4 regions of the Paenibacillus sp. JT22N15 genome follow, and region 3 is predicted to be linked to each of the others. Evidence: riboswitches for the same ligand, from Rfam matches in the RefSeq annotation. Region 3 holds a riboswitch; each other region holds the start of a gene.
The links. A riboswitch is a leader RNA that binds a small molecule or an ion and turns the genes downstream of it on or off. The one in region 3 is predicted to bind cobalamin.

Region 1: linked by a shared signal. The riboswitch ahead of metE (5-methyltetrahydropteroyltriglutamate--homocysteine S-methyltransferase) and the one ahead of cobJ (precorrin-3B C(17)-methyltransferase) in region 3 are both predicted to bind cobalamin.
Region 2: linked by a shared signal. The riboswitch ahead of AC50X8_RS29360 (ABC transporter substrate-binding protein) and the one ahead of cobJ (precorrin-3B C(17)-methyltransferase) in region 3 are both predicted to bind cobalamin.
Region 4: linked by a shared signal. The riboswitch ahead of AC50X8_RS03105 (energy-coupling factor ABC transporter permease) and the one ahead of cobJ (precorrin-3B C(17)-methyltransferase) in region 3 are both predicted to bind cobalamin.

Annotation. Positions count from the first base shown of each region.
Region 1 is NZ_JBXENV010000001.1:698,476-701,684, forward strand. Features, by position in the region: gene metE (5-methyltetrahydropteroyltriglutamate--homocysteine S-methyltransferase) at 1-1,725, opposite strand, end outside; cobalamin riboswitch at 1,990-2,182, opposite strand; gene AC50X8_RS03090 (energy-coupling factor ABC transporter ATP-binding protein) at 2,298-3,167, opposite strand; gene cbiQ (cobalt ECF transporter T component CbiQ) at 3,154-3,209, opposite strand, start outside.
Region 2 is NZ_JBXENV010000021.1:982-4,190, forward strand. Features, by position in the region: gene AC50X8_RS29355 (hypothetical protein) at 1-985, opposite strand, end outside; cobalamin riboswitch at 1,211-1,473, shown strand; gene AC50X8_RS29360 (ABC transporter substrate-binding protein) at 1,756-3,209, shown strand, end outside.
Region 3 is NZ_JBXENV010000030.1:12,789-15,997, forward strand. Features, by position in the region: gene AC50X8_RS32110 (hypothetical protein) at 177-500, shown strand; gene AC50X8_RS32115 (DUF6376 family protein) at 760-1,191, shown strand; gene AC50X8_RS32120 (hypothetical protein) at 1,216-1,485, shown strand; cobalamin riboswitch at 1,622-1,771, shown strand; gene cobJ (precorrin-3B C(17)-methyltransferase) at 1,937-3,209, shown strand, end outside.
Region 4 is NZ_JBXENV010000001.1:701,751-704,959, reverse strand. Features, by position in the region: gene AC50X8_RS03110 (DUF445 domain-containing protein) at 1-996, shown strand, start outside; cobalamin riboswitch at 1,093-1,297, shown strand; gene AC50X8_RS03105 (energy-coupling factor ABC transporter permease) at 1,465-2,238, shown strand; gene AC50X8_RS03100 (energy-coupling factor ABC transporter substrate-binding protein) at 2,238-2,522, shown strand; gene cbiQ (cobalt ECF transporter T component CbiQ) at 2,519-3,209, shown strand, end outside.

The sequences.
Region 1 (3,209 bases), on a different contig from region 3:
AGTCAAGTCGCTGCGAACGAACGACCAGTTCAAAATCGTAATCGGGCCCGTCAGCATGCCTTTCACCGGTTTAGAAGTCAGCGACTGCGCATAAACGGTTTCTTCGACAGTCATCGGCTTGCTGAACTGCACATCGCCGTAAATGACTGGCGGTTTTACGCAGCGCGAGCCATAGGATTGCACCCAGCCATTTTTCGTGAAAGCAAAGCCTTCCAGCTTCTCTCCGAAAAACTCAACCATATCCGTACGCTCAAACTCTCCATGAACGAGAACATCAAGGCCGATCTCTTCCTGCAGCTTGATCCAATGCTGAATTTGCTCCTTAATGAATACGCGGTATTGCTCCTCGCCCAAATCACCACGACGCCATTGCCGTCTCGCTTGGCGAACTTCCGCCGTCTGCGGGAAGCTGCCGATTGTCGTTGTCGGCAGGAATGGCAGCTGCCAGCGTTCCTTCTGGCTCACTTGGCGCTCTGCAAATACCGCTTTGCGCTCCGATGGCTGCGCATCAATGCTCGCTACAGCGGCATGGACGCTCGCACGGCCACGGGACGGCGATGCGGCAAGTGCAGCCAAAGCTGCTGCATTGCGATCAAACGCCTCTTTTACCGCTGCTTCTCCTTCATTCAGCGCAGTTGCCAGAACGGCAATTTCCTCCAGCTTCTCATTGGCATACGCCAGTGCGCCTGCAAGCTCTGCCGGCAGTGCCGTTTCAAGAGCCGCTGACACAGGTACATGCAGCAGGCTGCAAGAGGAGCTTACAATCAGTCGGTCGTTTGGCACGACTTTAGCAATACGGGCAAGCAGCGCTTTGCGCTCCTGAAGATCCGCCCGCCAAATATTGCGGCCGTCAATAACGCCTGCACCCAGCACTTTGTCCTGTGGGAAGCCGATTGACTCCAGCTGCTGCAGGTTCTTTTCAGCGCCAGCTGTGAAGTCCAGACCTAAGCCCTGTACAGGCAAAGCCGCGATTGCAGCATAATGCTGAACCGATTCAAAATACGTTTGCAGCAGCAAATTGAGCTTAGGTGCCGCTTCATGAAGCTGGGCATAAATGCTTTGCACAAGCGCCAAATCTGCTTCGGAAACGTCTGTTACAAGCGAAGGCTCATCCATTTGCACCCATTGTACGCCTTCTTGCTCCAACTCGCGCAGCACCTGTGCATACAGCGGAACATACTGAGCAGCAACTGTAGCAAGCTCAGAAGCGGCATAGCCTTTAGACAGCTTGAGGAATGTATAAGGTCCAACAATGACTGGTTTGCCTTCGATGCCCAGCTTTTCCTTTGCTTCGCGGTAAGCGATCAACGGACGGTTCTCGGTCAGCGCCGGCGTAATGCCTTTCAGCTCAGGAACGATGTAGTGATAGTTCGTATTGAACCATTTCGTCATCTCGGATGCCGAAGCGGTTTTGTTGCCTCGCGCCATTGCATAATAGGTCATTACCGATACGGGGCCGCCTGTATAGCCAAAGCGCTCAGGCACAACGCCAAACATCGCAGCTGTATCAAGGATATGGTCATAATACGAAAAATCATTTACCGGAATGAGATCAATGCCGCCCTGTTTTTGCAATTGGAGATGGTTTAGACGAATCGTCTCCAGCTGCTTCAAGAAAGCCGCTTCCGCAAGCTTGCCGCTCCAGAACGCCTCCAGAGCTTTTTTCCATTCTCTGTTTTCACCGATACGCGGATATCCCAAACTGCTGCTTTTTACTTGACTCATTGTTATTGCCTCCTGTTTTTCATTATTCATCCTTGTGGATGGATGTTATAATCCTTTGTTATTTCATCAACAAACTCAGATATATACTTATGGCAGTGTGAGCGAATTTCTTCGCGGCGGCCTTTCCCTATACATCCAATTTGCTGCCAGCCAGAAACTGCAAAAAGGGACGTCCTACCCTGTACAGAAATGTGGGTAAAGACGCCCCTCGTTTCAACAAACGATGGCTGCCATCTTTAACACCTCCCTATCTCCCGTAGGTACTGCAGTGTATAGAATAAGGCAGGTCTCCTGGCTCCAGCATCATCATCGCTGCGCTCGCCTTCCCGGCATCATGCCAGTGGCTTTATTGCGCAAAACTCCGCTGTTACAGTGGCGGGACCGCGCCGGTATTGCACCGGACTTCCCTTTTAAGCTCAAGACGTTACGCAAGAGCACCCTATTCCTCGCTATTTAGTTGGTCGATCTTTATTTATACAAGGTGAAACGGAGAAATATAGAGATAGGATGGAAAAATCATATCCTTTCCTATATTTCAAGCAACATGTATAAATATACGAATTTTCGCGTTTTTATACAACAAAAGATTTTACAGCCGCTTTAAATTGCGCGAGCGTACGCGGCGCCTGCTGTTCTCCTCGCAGCTCAGGCGGCAGTGCCTCCCAAGCTTCCAGCACCATTGGCAGCGTGAGTCCAAGGCTTCTGAGACGCTCGCCTTCGCGAAATACCGTCTCCGGCGTACCCTCCAATATACAGCGGCCCTCATTCATGATGAAAATCCAATCCGCCCAAGCATAGGCCATATTCATGTCATGCGTCGCCATAACCGGCGTTATGCCGCTGGCATGAATGCGGTCCAGCTCAGCCATCAGCCGCTGCTCCGATATCGGATCGAGATAAGCAGCCGGCTCATCAAGCAGCACTAACTCCGGCTCCAGGGCCAGTACGCCGGCAAGAGCGACTCGCTTCTTTTGCCCAAGGCTGAGATGATGCAGCGGCTTATGCGCCAGTTCCTGCAAGTTCAGCTGCTGAACGATGCGCGCCGTACGTCTGTCAATTTCCACTTCTTGAAGCCCCGCATTGCGCAGCCCATAGGAAATATCCTCATAAGCGGTATTCAAAATGAGCTGATGCTCCGGGTCCTGAAAAACAAGGCCGACGCGCCGTCTCAAGCTGGCAAGCTCTCTGGGCTTGTAAGAAAGCGGCTCGCCGCGCCAGCTGACAAAACCGGATTCCGGACGATTAATGCCAATAAGCTGCAAGAAGAGCGTCGACTTGCCCGAGCCATTATGCCCGCACAGCGCTATCTTCTTGTTCGCCGGAATACGCAGCTCTAGCCCGTTTAAAGCGGTCTTGTCCGTTCCGGGATAAGCATAGCTCACTTGGTTCATTTCCATAATGGTTGATGCCCGATCGTTATCCGCCAGCTTATTCACCTCCATACCGAAACCATAGCTCTGCTGCCAGCAAAATCGTTAAGCCGA
Region 2 (3,209 bases), on a different contig from region 3:
CCGTCTCCTTCAATTTTTGCAGCTGCTCCATTTGCTTGTACAACGTATCCGAGCTTCGAGTAAGCCAATATTTTAAGATGGAATTTCTTACAGCCAGTGCAGCAGCCTCCAGCTTTTTCCATCTGCTTAAAATTAGATTATCATCAATCAAATGATGGTTATTAATCATGTAGTCTAATCGCATAGTCATGCATTTCTTATGGTCGTAAAGCAGGTGGAACGATCTAATATCAAATACTACCTCTTCTTGAGCCAAATATTTTAAATATTCGGAGGCCTTGTCGTATACATTAATACCGAAGGTTAGCCCGGGGGTGCCTAAAGCTTGGTTATAATGTTCATCCGTATGTGCCCTAGACGAGAGGTAGGCGTTCATCGTATTTTTCACATAGGTTAGTGAAAAAGTATAATTGTTATTTTCGAGCGGCTTCAATAAATAAAGATGGTCTTTAAAATCATGGGCATCGATTTCTAATATATGAAATGCTCTATGAAAAGCTTCGTAATCACAGGTGATATTCGTTGAATATTTTCCGTTGGCATTATTGTCACAAAAGTACAGCTTTTTATTTGCATCATCATACCCATTTATCATGACTTCATGTGGGGATTTTGCCGAAATTTCATACTCTTTAATATGAAAACGATCGATCATAACGATTACATAATAGCCGCCATCAATCGATGCTTTAATAAAATCAAACAGCTCGTTATTTAAAATCGTTGAGCTTTGCCTGTCTAACGCTATCCGCTGAAAATCAATAAAAGGGCAGTCATAAAACTCAACCATTTTATCTCTATAATAACCGTTGAAGAAAAAGGTATATAATTGGTTTGGATCAGGAATATCGAATAAATTAATATAATTATTCATAAACCATAATTTTTTCGAGTCCACACGCGAGATAATAGAATAAAAATCACTGTAAAACCAATATGAATCAATAATTTGCTTTTCTTCAACTGGAAGGATTTTCACCGTCACTGTGATCATTCCTTTTCTATTTGATTAGGTTATCTATTGGATTAATTTAATAAATAAGCTCATCATGCGTGAAGTAATTTCAATATAACATTACTGGAAAAAATATGAAAGTTTTATGTTGAAAACACTTTCATTTTCGAATTAAAGCCATTGACAGATTCCCGCTTCCTCCCTATGATTAAGAATGGATTACGGACAGGACGGGCTTATGAGCCTGCAAAACTTCATACTTGAATGAAAATAGGTGCGAAATGTTGGCTGGAACTTATACGTCTTCGTTCGCTTAAAAGGGAAGTTCGGTTAAAGGCCGACACGGACCCGCCACTGTAAAGGGCAGCAGCTTACACAGGCTGCGCTCCCCTCACAAATAAGCCACTGGCTGATGAGCTTCTTTTCGTCGCAAGACGAATAGCAGATGCTTACCCTAGCTGGGAAGGGAAGAGAGGGAGGCCCCAAGTCAGGAGACCTGCCTGTTTTAACATCACTGTTTGACCTACGGTGCTTAGGGAGGTGGTTGGTTATGCCCATTTATTGCAAAATGTCTAACGATTATTTGTTGCTTCATGGCGAGCAGACGCAGATAAGGTTTAGTTATTTAACATAAAAGCATTTCTGACTGCTTTTTAAGGGTCGGGGATGCTTTTTTTAAATATAGAGAAAAGATATGATTTTTCTATCCTTTCTCTATATTTCTACGCGAAACGGTAGCTTTGCCGCCACAGGACGGCTTTCGGCCGTTTACGCTTACTAGAAGGGGAGACAAAAGAAAAATGAACCACACGAAGAAGCCACTTAGCTTGTCACTTGGAATGATGATCGTTTGCTTGATGCTGGTCCTTGCAGGATGCAGCACGAATGCTGGCCAAAACGCAGAGCAGGGCACGGATGCTGCCTCGGGAAACAACGCTGCTGCCGCTAAAAAAACACTAACAATGGCGTACACTTGGAACCCTGCAGGCGTTGATCCGCATGGCGACGATAGCTGGGATGTTATGCGCTCGGGCGCAGGGGAAACGCTGATTAAATTGAATGAGCAGCTGCAGCCATCCGCTTGGCTCGCGAAGGAATGGAAGCAGGAGGATGCTAATACGTGGACGTTCAAGCTGGAAACGGGCGTAACGTTCCACAACGGCAAAAAAATGGATGCTGAAAGCGTAAAAGCATCGCTGCTGCGTTCCATTGCGAACAGCCATTTGGCGAAGGATTTGCTTCTGGTTAAAGATATTGAAGTGCTTGCGCCTGACGAGCTGAAAATGATTACGACACAGCCGAACTCGGCGATCATTTCCAGCTTGGCTGATCCAAGCACGATTATTCTTGATGTTGACAGCATGAAGGAAGCGGGCAGCTACCCGGCCATGACGGGAGCTTTCAAAATCAAGCAATTTACGAAAGACGTATCGCTTGTTGTTGAGCGTTATGATGGCTATTGGGGGGAACCCGCAAAGCTTTCAGAAGTGACGATGAAGTTTGTAACCGATGGCAACACGCGTCTGATGGCGCTGCAGGCTGGTGAAGTAGATGTCGCAACGGACATTCCGATTGACAGCATTGAGCTGGTAGAGAAGGACAGCAAGCTGGAAGTGCTGTCTGCCCCATCGGTTCGTACACATATGGTATTATTTAATATGAATTCTGCTTTGTTTAAAGAAAAATCGAACCGCGAGGTTGTAGATCAAGCGATTCCGCGCGAGGCGATTATTGAATCGGTTATGCGTGGTTACGGCACGAAAGCGAAAAGCCCGTTCCCGGAAATTTTGCCATTCGGCAAAGTGGCGGAGCAAGCAGCAGGGGAAACGACGGAGCAATTGCTGACCGCTGGCGGCTGGCAGAAAAATGAGGAAGGCATGTGGGAGAAGGAAGGCAAGCCGTTCGAGGCGACGCTCCTTACGTTCCCGCACCGCCCAGAGCTGTCGGTTATGGCAGAGGTTATTCAAAATCAACTGCTTAATGAAGGAATTACCGTGAAAATACGCAAGGTTGAAAATATTGACGCTGAGCTTGCGAAGTCCGATTGGGACCTTGCGATGTACAGCATGCTGACGGCGCAGACGGGCGATCCGCAATATTTCTTGAACATTTTCTATCAAGCTGCTAGCGAATCGAATGTCAGCCATTATGAATCGAAGCCGCTTGAGACGGTAATCGATAAGCTTAACGATACGGCGGATACCGATGCGCGCAATGCGCTTGCGATACAGGCCCAAGATATTATTAATGCTGA
Region 3 (3,209 bases):
TTATTTGCAGCAGCAAAGCGCCTTTCTGTCTGGTCGGCATGACCAGGAGGGAAAGGCGCTTTTTATTTTGCTGCTAATATATGTACAGGTGTGAAAATTCCATAGGCCAAGCTTCCGTTCTGGGCGCACAGGAATAAAATGAGGGGAAACGAAAAGCGCAAAGGAGGTTCGCCAAAATGAGAAAGAGGTTCCTTCGTCTAATATTTATCGTAGTCCTGTTTATTGGAATAAGCCTCTGGAGTTCCGCATCGCTATCCGTGTCCGCAGCAGATGTCTGTACTCCTGCAAATAATGAGCAGCAGACGAATGCTGCCGCCTCATCGCCAACCGACTCCCCCTGTAATGAACATGCGGGTCATGAGGCTCCAGATCCGGCTGCAACCGCTCCCGGGGATCAGTTGACCGATGAGCAGGCCGGGTGGCTGCTTACAGGTGTCATTGCTTTATTTCTCATTATCGTCGTCATATGGCGCCAGCATGCTTTCAAGTCGAAGCGTTAGCTGCCAAAGGAGTGGCGCAGCTTAATGATAGGGCTGCATCGTTATGCCGCAGACGCGAACAATAGCCAGCGTGCATTTTAGCTATCTGCGGCCTCATGTTTTATTTTTCTATTAAATGATGGACAAGCTTAATGATAAGACGAAATGCAACCGTTTGGACGCATCTGCCGTATAAGTAATGCTCTGTGTAAGACAGGCGGAAAGGAAGAGATTAAACATGGCCATTCGTTCAGGAAAAAGCATACTTTTAATCATTGGAATGTTATTATTAGGAGGATGCTCGTTATTTGAGGAAGCCAAGCAGACGGTCAATTCCGTATCAAACTCGGCCGAATATGTGACGGGAGCAGCAACGTACATGCAGACGCTGACAAATTTCAGCGAGCAGGCGACGCAGCTTGCGGAGCAAGCCGTAAATGATGCGAGTGCACGCGCTGATTATAAAGAACAGCTGGTAGCTGTGCAGGAGTCCATCAAGCAGTTTGGCGAGCTGCACGCGCCGGATTTTGCCAAGGACGTCCATCAGTCCGTGGTCGATTATAATTTGAAGCTGCAGGAAAGCATTGATGCGGTGCTGAAGCAGATCGAAGACGGCAAAGCATTGATTGACGCAACGGAAATTCCAAATACGATTAACAAAATCAACGAGCTGTTAAATCAAGTGAATCAACTTCAGCAGCTGGTATCGTAACGGTAAAGAGAGGAAGAGTGGAAGATGAAAGTAAATATTTTGCATGCTAGCATGACGAACTCCAAGGAATCCGGTTTCGTAGGCAAGGTTCATTTTGAAGTAGAGGGCCAGACGAACCAATACGAAATTACCCTTCATAGCCGCAAGGCGACAGAGTGGGGCTACGGTTTGTTTTTTCTGAATGAATCGGGCAAGGAAGAAGATCTTTTGGCGGTTGAGGATGAGCTGGAAGAGGACGATGAACTGTTTGATTCCCTCGTGAATGCAGCTTGGGAAACGCTTGAGAAGAAATAAATAGCTCCGGTAAAAAATAGAGCTGGTGTCAGCCTGGACATGCTGTCCGTGCTTGCGCCGGCTCTATTTGCGCCAAGGCTGATGGCATAAACGCACTTGTCGATCATACAATCTAATGTTATCATTAAGATTACAATTTAATAGGAAGGGAATAAGTGTCAGCAGGCGCCAAAGCGCCCAAGTTGACTTAATAGGGAAGTCGGTGAGAGACCGGCGCGGACCCGCCACTGTATGAAGCGTCCTAACGCTTCAAAGCCAGGAGACCTGCTTATTTCAACGACACTGTAAACCTACGTGGATATTAGGAAGGTGTTAGAGATTGGATGGCCCTTCGCTGTCTGCGTTTAACAAGGACATTGGTCTTTTCAAGCATTTCTAACACATATCGTTAGAGGTGCTTTTTTTGTTGGATAGAAATTGTAAATTGCTACATAGAAGGAGTTGGGCATCAATGAGTGAAGCAGGCGTCGGCAAGCTGTTAATTATCGGATTCGGCCCAGGGAGCTTCGAGCATATTACGAAACGCGCCCGTGAAGCGATTCAGGAGAGCGATATTGTCATCGGCTACAACACGTATGTCGACTTGATTCGGGAGCTAATCAGCGATCAGGCGATTGTGCGTACGGGGATGACAGAGGAGGTCAGCCGGGCGCAGGAAGCGGTGCGCCAAGCGGAGAACGGCAAGAAGGTAGCCGTTATATCAAGCGGCGATGCGGGCGTATACGGCATGGCAGGACTCGTGTATGAGGTGCTGATTGAGAAAGGCTGGAAGCGTAATGGCGGGGTAGAGGTTGAAGTGATTCCCGGCATTTCTGCCATTAACTCGACAGCATCCCTGCTTGGCGCGCCGATAATGCATGATGCTTGCACGATCAGCCTGAGCGATCATTTGACGCCTTGGGAGCTGATTGCGCGCAGGGTAGAAGCGGCCGGACAAGCGGATTTCGTCATTGCGCTTTATAACCCGCGCAGCGGCAGAAGAACGCGGCAAATCGTGGAGACTCAGCGGATTTTGCTCAAATACCGCTCGCCAGATACGCCGGTAGGCATTGTGAAAAGCGCGTACCGCGACCGTGAAGACATTGTCGTGACGACGCTTGCCCGTATGCTTGACCATGATATCGGCATGCTGACAACAGTCGTCATCGGCAACTCGACGACCGTCAATTATGACGGGCTAATGATTACGCCGCGCGGCTATCAGCGCAAATATACGCTTGGCGAAGGCGCGCAGCCTTTGAAGCCCCACCAGCGTCTGCAAGAGAAGAATGAGCCGTGGGCGCTTCATACGGCAGGAATGCCTGAGCTTCCAGCGGACGGGGGCTATCGTGCGGATGAATATGACGCGACGGACCAGCTGCTCGAGCGGGAGGAGCCGCAGGCGGTTGCGCCAGATGAACCGAGAAATGATAATGGACAGGGCGGCGGAATGGCGGTTGCAGTAGCCCCCCCGGTTGCGCCCGTGAAGCCGACCCCAGCCCCAATAAATACAGCCGTTTCAATGAGGGCAGAGGCTGCCCCGGCACCTGCAGTATCGCCTCTGCATTTGGCGATGGAAGCGGTTCTCCTGAATGATCGCAGCAAGGGGATCGAGCCTAGTGCGGCGTTTGGCGCAGTATCGAGCCCTATGCCTGTGTTTGCGCAGCAATCGGTACTTGAGTTTGCCGTAAGCCCAGGTGTCGCGACAAAAAACTTCACGCCCCAGCAGCTCGTAGCATTGGCGC
Region 4 (3,209 bases), on a different contig from region 3:
CTCATCAGCGCTATGGAAAATGAACTGCTGAATAAAGAAAGCATTACCCGCAAGCTGTCGGGCTTTCAACTGTTCGCTGGGGCGGCATCGGCGGCGACTCGGCTGATTGGCAAGCGCAAGTTCAGGCTGGCAGCGGTTGATTTTGCCCAGTCGGCAGTGGAGCGCTTGCCTTTGGAGCGGGTTAGCAGTGTGCTGCATGGATTTTTGGCTGATTATGTGAAAAAGCAGGATTTTACGCCAATCGTGCGCAAGCTGGCGGATCGTTTCGTCCATGAGCGTTGGGATGAACGGGCGCTGGATTACGGCCTGGAGCATGTAGGCCATTGGATTCGCAAGCGTGAAACCGAGGAAATGCTCGGCAAGCTCGCCTTCAAAAAGCTGGAGGAGCTTAAGGTAGGCGGCTTCATGGGGTTTGCACTGCAAGCTTTCGTCGGCTTTATGAACGAGGAGAAGCTCGGCGGTTTGATCCAGAACATGCTGCTCTCTACGATGCAGGAGCTTTCCCATCCTGGAAGCCCGCATCGGCAGAAGCTGCTGCTTGAGGTGAGAGCCCAGGCGGAGAAGCTTGCCGATAACGAAGAGCTGATGCTCAAGCTGAAGCAGCTCATTGAACAGGGGGTGGACAGCGTTGAAACGGAGCGCTTCATCCATTTGCGTCTGGAGGAGCTGAGACAGCTCGTGCTGGACAAGCTGGAGGAGCAGCATCGCAGCGGAGGGCGCGCCATTGTGCAGGGATACCGTTTTGCAACGGATTATTTGAATGGCAAGCAGGAAATGCTCGCCAATTGGGAAGATGGCATTCGCGGCTATCTCGTTCGACTTATTGAAAATAATCACTATCGCATCGGTGCGCTCGTTCGGGATAATCTCGACCGGATGGATGACAAGGCGCTCGTCTCCATGCTGGAGGAAAAGGTCGGCAACGATTTGCAGTGGATTCGCGTCAACGGCGCATTATGCGGTTTTGTCGTAGGCGTTATTTTGTCCTTCTTCTAACAGGAAGGTAGCCATTTACATTTATAGGGGACAGCCTGAATTTTTTGTGATAAGATCAAACTACAAAATGACCAATGAATACAAGGATTTTGAAAAATGATTGACATGGAACGAGGTGCCTTTGCGCACGTCAAAGGGTAACAGGGAATCGGGTGTAAATCCCGAGCGGTCCCGCCACTGTAATCGGGGAGTTTTCCTTCACCAGCAGGAGTCACTTGGCCTAAGCTTTAGGGCAGCCAGGGAAGACGAAGGAAAATAATGATCCGCTAGCCAGGAGACCTACCTCGTTCCAGCACCACAGTGCCTTCGCGGAAAGGATAGGTGTACGAATGAAAGCGATTGCTACCAGTCTGTTTGCTGGCGCAACCGTCTATTTCTGCGTACACATGGCCGTTTTCCCAGCGAAGGGAAGGCGGTCAATTTTTGTTGTCTTCAGGCATGAACACATTGGGGAGGGTATTGAAACGAATGGTCAAGTTAAAAAGCAAGACAGCAGTTAGCACCGCTTTGCTGGTTATTGGCTTCACGCTTTTTTTACTGGTGAATGAGCCGCAATCCGCATATGCGATGCACATTATGGAAGGGTTTTTGCCTGTGGGGTGGGCGATTTTTTGGTGGGTGGCCTTTATTCCTTTTTTCATCCTGGGTGTACGCGCCATTCGGAAAATTACAAAGGAAGCACCAGAGCTTAAGCTGATGCTGGGCTTGGCGGCAGCTTTCACCTTCGTGCTGTCCGCGCTTAAGATTCCTTCCGTTACAGGCAGCAGCTCGCACCCGACGGGAACGGGGCTTGGAACGGTTATGTTCGGGCCGCTGCCCATGAGCGTATTAGGTTCTATGGTATTGCTGTTTCAAGCGGTGCTGCTTGCACATGGCGGGCTGACGACGCTTGGGGCGAATGCTTTTTCAATGGCGGTTGCAGGTCCCGCTGCTGGCTATGCCGTCTATCGGCTGCTGATGCGTTCAGGCAGCAAGCAAGGCGTGGCGATTTTTTCTGCTGCCGCTGTTGCCGATCTGGCCACTTATATCGTTACTTCGATTCAACTGGCTGTTGCTTTTCCGGCTGTTGAGGGAGGCATTCTCGCATCCTTTATGAAATTTGGCGGTATTTTTGCGATTACCCAGGTTCCGCTTGCTATTAGCGAAGGCTTGCTGACGGTATTGATCTGGAACTGGCTGCAATCTTTTAATACGGACGAGCTGTCTATTTTGAAGCGGAGAATGAAAGGGGACCGCGTGTAATGAGCCGCAGTGCCAAAAATATTTGGATTTTAGCCATTGTTGTTTTGCTTGCCGTTGCGCCTTTAATATTCATTAACGCCGAGTTTGGCGGCGCGGATGGCGCGGCGGAGGAAATGATCCAGACGATTGCGCCCCATTATGAGCCTTGGGCGTCTCCGCTCACTGAGGTGCCGGGAGAAACGGAAAGCATGCTGTTCGCGCTGCAAGCTGCGATTGGCGCTGGCGTAATCGGCTATGTGATTGGCCTTTTTAAAGGGAAGTCGGGGAAATCAAAGCAGCAATGATGAAATGGATTGATACGATTTCTTATTCCAATAAGCTGCGGGATTTACCCGCCATTTGGAAATGCGGGCTTGCAGCCCTTCTGCTGCTGCTTGCCTATATCGCTCATCCGCTCGTACAGCTTGTCATTTTCGGATGGCTTGCACTGTGGACGGTCGGCTATGCGAAAGTGCCCGCTAAGCTTTATGCGGCGCTGCTTTTCTCCTCTTGCCTGCTGTTCATTCTCAGCTTGCCCGCGCTGCTCATTGAATTCAGCAATAGCAGCAGCGAAGCGGGAAGCTTGGCGGCAGCGAAAGCAGGCTGGATGCTCGTTTCATGGGAGCCGCTTAGCCTGTATGTGCCAGAGGCATCGTTAGGGCTGGCCGGACATATTTTTACGCGTATTCTTGCTTGCCTGGCATGTATGTTTTTTATCACCTTGACGACCCCCTTCCCGGATCTGCTGCAAGTGCTGAAGCGGTTGAAAATGCCGCAAATTGTACTGGAGCTCATGATTATTATGTATCGCTTCATCTTTCTGCTGCTGGATACGGCGGGGGCTATGCTGGTCGCGCAGCGTGCACGCGGCGGTCAACACGGTTTTAAAGGCAAATTGCAGGGTACGGCGGCGATTGCTGTGCGGCTCTTCGTCAAAACGATGCATCGATACAAGGGGCTCTCGAATGGGCTTATGGCAAGAGGATTTACGA